DNA from 2 places in the Nonomuraea sp. NPDC049649 genome. Region 2 is predicted to be linked to the other one. Evidence: riboswitches for the same ligand, from Rfam matches in the RefSeq annotation. Region 2 holds a riboswitch; the other holds the start of a gene.
The links. Region 2 has a riboswitch for thiamine pyrophosphate ahead of AB0J42_RS13990 (cytosine permease). Riboswitches for the same ligand answer to the same signal wherever they lie in the genome.
Positions count from the first base shown of each region.

Region 1 (3,393 bases), on a different contig from region 2:
TGAAGAGCCAGCGCAGCGCCTCGACGTCGTTGTAACCCGCGTCTTGCAGGACGGTGAGCGTGCCGGGCAGGCCCTTCATGACATCGCGTCCGTCGAGGAACACGGCGGGCACCTGTGGCCCGCCGCTGCCCCGGCGCACGCCCAAGAGCTTGTGGTCCTTGAGGAGTTGCTTGGCGCGGCCGATCGTGAGACCCATGCGCTCGGCCACTTCGGGGAGGGTGAGCCACTCGTCGACGAGGGCATCGGTCTCCCTGTCGATCTGTGCAACAGAAAGCGTCACGAAACCACAACTACCACATGCCGCGCTTGCTCAAACAACACAATCCCGTAGGGGTACGTCCGGATCTACCAGGCGTTCCTCGTCCAGCCGGTGACCTGCTTCGATGATCCGCCTTCCCTGTACGAGGTCGCGCGGCCGGTCGACGGCCATGACCGCGGCCAGGGTGCCGTCGGCGGCGAGCCAGAGGGCGGACCACTTGCCGGTCGCCTCGCCCCGGTAGATCACCCGCTCCCCTGCCGGGTGGTGGCCGGCGTACTGGACCATGTGGCCGAACTGCTCGGACCAGAAGTACGGGACGGGGTCGTACACCGCCTCCTCGCCCAGCAGGGTCGCGGCGGCGACCTCGGGCGCGCCCAGCGCGGTGTCCCAGTGCTCGACCCGCAGCCGCCTGCCGTAGCGGCGCGACCACCAGGCGGCGCAGTCGCCCACGGCGACCACGTTCGGCAGGGAGGTGCGCAGGTGCTCGTCGGTGACGACGCCGTTGTGCAGGTCGAGGTCGGCGTCGGCCAGCCACTCGACGGCCGGGCGGACGCCGATGCCGGTCACCACCACGTCCGCGGCCACGGTTCCGCCGCCGACCAGGGTCACGCCGCCCTCGTCGACCGAGCTGACCATGGTGTCCAGGCGCAGGTCGATGCCCTCGTACCAGGGCAGGGTGCGGGCGCCCAGCTCGGCGCCGACCGCCTGGGTGAGCGGAGCGGGCCCGGCCTCGATCACCGTCACCGCGCAGCCCTTGCGGCGGGCGGCGGTGGCCACCTCGGCGCCGATCCAGCCCGCGCCGATGATCGCCACCCGGGCGCCGGGCACCAGCAGGGCGCGCAGCTCCAGCGCGTCGTCGAGGGTGCGCAGCACGTGCTGCGGCCCGTCGCCGGGGAGCCTGATCGGGTCGGCGCCGCTGGCGATGACCAGCCCGTCGTAGCCCAGCTCGCCCTCGGTCGTCTCCACGGCGCCCGCGCGCAGCGCCGTGGCGGTGACGCCCGGGCGGAAGTCCGTCTCCAGCGCGGCCAGGTCGGAGCCGACGAAGCTGGAGTCGGTCTCGCCCATCAGCACCGCCTTCGACAGGGGCGGCCGGTCGTAGGGCCGGTGCCGCTCCTGCCCGATGAGCGTGATCTTGCCGCCGAACCCGCGTGCGCGCAGCGCCTCGACGCTCCGCACACCGGCCAGCCCGGCTCCCACCACCACGACATGATTCACGTGAATGACCATAACGGGGGCCGCCCGCGGGGTCGTCCCGAGGCCCAATTCCGGGTTGTCCCGGCGTTTCGGATATATCCCTAATGGGGTGACGTTTGCGGAAGGTCGTATGGTGGGGGTGCACGACGCGCGGGAGTCCGGCCGTCACCGGGCTGAGAGGAAGGCTTCATCGGGTCTTCGACCGCAAGACACCTGATCCGGATCATGCCGGCGAAGGGAGCGGACATGGAAGTGGTCGTCGGAGGCGGGGTCGTCGGCCTGTCGATCGCCTGGCGGCTGGCCAGGCGCGGGCGCCAGGTCGTGGTGGTGGACCCCTCCCCCGCTCATGGCGCCTCGTACGCGGCGGCGGGCATGCTGGCGCCGATCAGCGAGGTCGTCTACACCGAGGAGCCCCTGCTCCGGCTCGGCGTCGCCTCCCTGCGCCGCTGGCCCGCCTTCGCCGCCGCCCTGGCCGCCGACGCCGGCCTCACCGGCTCCGAGACCACCGCGTCCGCCTCTCCTGCCAGAACCGAGGAGAGCACAGCTCACGGGGCCGCTTCTCCCACGGGAACCGGTGAAGGTGTCGCCGGAACCGGGGGCACCGGCTCTGCCGTTCCCGCTACCGGTTCAGGGATGGGCGGTACAGCCCACGGGACCGAGGGCGGGCTCGGGGGCGGCGGCGAGGAGCCCGGCGGTGAGTGGCTGATGGCCGCGCGGGCCGGGCTGGATCTGCGGGACGACGGGACGCTCGACGTGGCGTTCGGGCCGGATGACATGGCGCTGCTCGACCAGCAGGCCCGGTTCATGGAGAAGCTGGGGCTGCCGGTCGAACGGCTGACGGGGCGCGAGTGCCGCCGGCTGGAGCCCATGCTGGCGCCCTCCGTCAGCGGCGGGCTGCTGGCTCGTACCGATGCCTGGGTGAACCCGCGCCGCGTGACCGCGGCGCTCCTCGCCGCGCTGGAGCGGCTCGGCGTCCCGGTGCTGCGCGCCCGCGTGACCGAGCTGCTGCGTGACGGCGGGCGGGTGACAGGTGTACGCCTCGCTCCCCCAGAGACGGGACGGGACGGGCTGCCTGACGTCCGGCCAGCCAGCCGGGTTTCGGCGATGGCCGGAGCTCCCCCGGCCTCCGAGGGCCCGGGACTGACCGGCAACTCCGCCCGCGGGGTCCCGACGGTGACCGGCGACTCCGCCCGCGGGGTCCCGGCGATGTCCGGCGTTGCTGCGGTCTCTCAAGGCCCGGCGGTGAACGACTCCGCCCCCGACGTGCCCGAGGTGCTGCTCGCGGAGCGGGTGGTGCTGGCGGCGGGGGCGTGGAGCGGGGAGCTGGCCGAGGTGCCCGTACGGCCGGTGAAGGGGCAGATCATGCGCCTGCGCTCGCCCCAGCCGCTGCTGGGCCGGTGCGTGCGCGGGACGGTGCACGGCAACCCCGTCTACCTGGTGCCCCGGGGTGACGGGGAGCTGGTGGTGGGGGCCACCCAGGAGGAGCTGGGGTTCGACACCAGGGTCACCGCGGGCGGGGTTTACGAGCTGCTGCGTGACGCCAGGGAGCTGGTGCCCGGCGTCACGGAGCTGGAGGTGGCCGACGTGGTCGCGGGACTGCGGCCCGGCACTCCGGACAACCTGCCGGTCATCGGACCGGACGGAACTCCAGGGCTGGTGCTCGCCACCGGCCACTATCGCGGCGGCGTGCTGCTGACGCCGCTCACCGTCGCGATTCTGGAGGGCGAGGAGAACGACCTCGCGACACTGTGCTCACCGGCGAGATTTCGGGAGGTTCCATGAAGGTGCTGATCAACGGCGCGGCCCGTGAAGTGGCGGAGAACATGACGGTGGCGCAGGCCGTACTGACTCTGACCGAATCCCCCACCGGAGTGGCGGTGGCCGTGAACGACGAGGTGGTCACCCGCAGCGCGTGGGAGACGACGCCGCTGCGCGACAGC
Region 1 covers NZ_JBFAOH010000047.1:11,050-14,442, forward strand. Annotated here, with positions in the region: gene AB0J42_RS33455 (Rv2175c family DNA-binding protein) at 1-280, opposite strand, end outside; gene AB0J42_RS33460 (FAD-dependent oxidoreductase) at 311-1,474, opposite strand; TPP riboswitch at 1,594-1,710, shown strand; partial or broken gene AB0J42_RS33465 (FAD-dependent oxidoreductase) at 1,700-1,903, shown strand; gene AB0J42_RS33470 (FAD-dependent oxidoreductase) at 2,159-3,235, shown strand; gene thiS (sulfur carrier protein ThiS) at 3,232-3,393, shown strand, end outside.
Region 1: linked by a shared signal. The riboswitch ahead of AB0J42_RS33465 (FAD-dependent oxidoreductase) and the one ahead of AB0J42_RS13990 (cytosine permease) in region 2 are both predicted to bind thiamine pyrophosphate.

Region 2 (3,393 bases):
CTGGCCCACTCGACCTATCACGACGAGCTGAAGTTACACCGTTCGCTTTCGGCGGAGTTCGGCGCCGATCTGGAAGGGGCCGTGAAGGGACCGGCCTGCGAGGCGTACACGCGGTTCCTGCTGGACGCGGCGGACTCGTACGAGGACGGGATGGCGGCGCTGTACCCGTGCACGTGGGGGTACTCGACGCTGGGGCGGATCCTGGCGGAGAACCCGCCGTCGGAGCCGCGCTACCGGGCCTGGGTCGACACGTACGCGGACCCGGCGTTCGCGGCGCTGGCCGTGCGGATCGGGGAGATGCTGGACGAGATCGACCCCGACCCGGACCGGGCCGAGGCGATGTTCAGGGAGGCGATGGCGCACGAGCTGGCGTTCTGGGACGTGCCGTGACGCCGCGTAGTCTGGGAGCATGCCGGAACTTCCCGAGGTGGAGTCGCTCGCCGCGTTCCTGAACGAGCGGGCGGTGGGGCGCACGATCGCCGGCGTGGACGTGGTCGCCTTCCAGGCGCTGAAGACGTTCGACCCGCCGGTGACGGCGCTGGGCGGGCTGACCGTCACCGGCGTGGCGAGACACGGCAAGTTCCTCGACCTCGACTGCGACGGCCTCCACCTCGTCATCCACCTGGCCAGGGCGGGCTGGCTCCGCTGGCGCGACGATCTGTCGGGCGCCAGGCCGGTCCGCCCGGGCAAGGGGCCGCTGGCTGTACGGGTGAGGCTGGCGGCGGGCGATGACGGGCGGGCGCCGGGGTTCGAGCTGACGGAGGCGGGGACGCAGAAGCGGCTGGCCGTCTATGTGGTGAAAAATCCGGACGAAGTGCCGGGTGTCGCGGCGCTCGGCCCCGACCCCCTCGACCCCTCCTTCGACGTCGCCGCGCTCAAGCGGATCATCGGCGGCAACCGCACCCAGATCAAGGGCCTGCTGCGCGACCAGAAGGTCATCGCCGGCATCGGCAACGCCTACTCCGACGAGGTGCTGCACGCCGCGAAGATGTCCCCCTTCAAGATCGCCGCGACGCTGACCGACGCGCAGATCGCCGACCTGCACGAGGCCATCGTGACCACGCTGCGCGAGGCCGTCGAACGGGCCCGCGGCCTGGCGGCGGGGGAGCTCAAGGCGGAGAAGAAGTCCGGGCTGCGCGTCCACAACCGCACCGGCCAGCCGTGCGAGGTCTGCGGCGACACGATCCGCGAGGTGTCCTTCGCCGACTCCTCGCTGCAGTACTGCCCCACCTGCCAGACCGGCGGCAAGCCGCTCGCCGACCGCAGGATGTCCCGGCTGCTCAAGTAGCGGTGACCCTGCCGGACCGGCGGCACACCCCTCACCGACCGCCGCGTGTCCAGGCTCTCCGCGCGGCGCCGTAACCCGGTGGTGGTGCGTGGCTGGGCTCCCGTGGTCCGGTGACAGGGGAGAATGGGCGCATGAGGGTTCCCGAGGTCGAGGTCCGCGACGTGCCCGAGGACGCCTACCTGCTCGACGTGCGCGAGCAGGACGAGTGGGTGGCGGGCCACGCGCCCGGGGCGGTCCACATCCCGATGACGGAGATCCAGGCGCGCGTCGGCGAGATCGCCACGGACCGCCCGATCTACGTCGTGTGCCGCGTCGGCGGCCGTTCGCTGCAGGTGGCGGCCTGGCTCAACCACCTCGGCCACGAGGCGGTCAACGTGGGCGGCGGCATGCAGGCCTGGGAGTACGCCAAGCGCCCGATGGTCAGCGAGACGGGCCTGCCCCCGATGGTGGCCTGACGCCCGAGATCGACCCCCGACTGGCCCAAATCAGACGAATCATGCATCATGGGGGCGCGCGCCGGAGGTGATCTCCGGCCGATCGTCCACCGCGGGAGCTCGGGGCAACCGGGCTGAGAGGGCAGCTGACGCCGCTGCCGACCGCACGAACCTGTCCGGGTAATGCCGGCGTAGGGAGTGCGCGATGTCGCATGCCGTCCACGGCGACGAAGTTCCGTTGACCCTTGAGGGCGAGGCGCCCAAGACGCTCGGGGTGCTCGACCAGGGCGCGCTCTGGGCCAACCTCGCCGTCAGCCTCCTCGGTTTCTCCGGGGCGCTGTTCCTGATCGACCCGCTCGGGGGAGCACCGCTGACCGTGACGGCGGCCCTGGTCGCCACCGTCGTCGGCAGCCTGATCGGCACCACCATGGTGGGCCTGGCCGCGATCCCCGGCACGCAGACCGGCAAGCCGGCGATGGTGCTGCTGCGCGGGCTGTTCGGGGCGCGGCTGTCCTACTTCCCCACCGTGCTCAACATCATCCAGATGGTCGGCTGGGGCGCGTTCGAGCTCTGGGTGATCGCCCAGGGAGCCCTGGCCATCTTCGGCGACACGGTCCCGTACGCGGTCTGGGTGCTCGTCGCCGGGGTGATCACCACCGTGCTGAGCATCTGGCCGCTCGGCGCGATCCGGCTGATCCGGCGTTACATCACCGTCCTGGTGATCATCGCGATGATCTGGTTCAGCGTGCGGTTCCTGGGCGACGCCCAGCCGCAGACCGGGGGATCGTGGGAGGCGTTCGCCCCGGCCGTCGACTACGTGATCGCGCTGTCGGTGTCGTGGGTGCCGCTGGCCGCCGACTTCGCCCGCCACTCCAGGTCCAGCCGGGCCGCCTTCACCGGCGTGGTCGGCGGGTACACGCTCGCCCAGGTCGCCTGCCTGGGGCTGGGCGTGTACGCGGTCGCGATCGCCGGCGCGCAGGCGGTGGCGGCCGACAGCACGGCGGTGTTCACGCCGTTCGTGATGGCCCCGCTGGGCGCGATGTTCTTCGCGGTCCTGGTGCTGCGCGAGGCCGACCAGTCGTTCGCCAACGTCTACTCGACGACCGTCTCGCTGCAGAACCTCATGCCGCGCGCCGACCGCCGGGTGATCAGCGTCGTGATCGGCGTGCTCACCGTCGCCATCGCCCTGGTGGTGGACGTAACGTCGTACGGTGCGTTCCTGGGCGTGATCGGCGCGGTGTTCGTGCCGATGTTCGCGGTGCTCGCCGTCGACTACTTCCTGTTCAGCCGCGCGGACGGGTGGAACACCTCTGAGGACGCCCCCGCCCGCTGGTCGATGCTGGTGCCGTGGGCGTTCGGGTTCGCCGCGTACTGGCTGACCACCTCGACCCCGACCGTCGCCGCGTGGGACGGCTTCTGGGCCGGGGTGCGCGACGTCATCGGCTTCACCAGGGAGCCGTGGATGAACGGCGCGCTCGGCGCGGCCATCGTCGCGGCCCTGATGACGCTGCTGATCGGGCTGGTCAGGCGCCGCGCCGCTCGATCGTGAGCAGGCGGCGCGCGGCGTCGGCGCCGCCCGCGTAGTCGCCGGGCTCGCCGTCGTCGCGGACCACCCGGTGACACGGCACGACCACGCGGACGGGGTTGGCGCTGAGCGCGTTGCCGACCGCG
Region 2 covers NZ_JBFAOH010000008.1:188,722-192,114, forward strand. Annotated here, with positions in the region: gene AB0J42_RS13975 (transcriptional regulator) at 1-390, shown strand, start outside; gene AB0J42_RS13980 (DNA-formamidopyrimidine glycosylase family protein) at 410-1,288, shown strand; gene AB0J42_RS13985 (rhodanese-like domain-containing protein) at 1,420-1,743, shown strand; TPP riboswitch at 1,825-1,937, shown strand; gene AB0J42_RS13990 (cytosine permease) at 1,928-3,271, shown strand; gene AB0J42_RS13995 (methylated-DNA--[protein]-cysteine S-methyltransferase) at 3,246-3,393, opposite strand, start outside.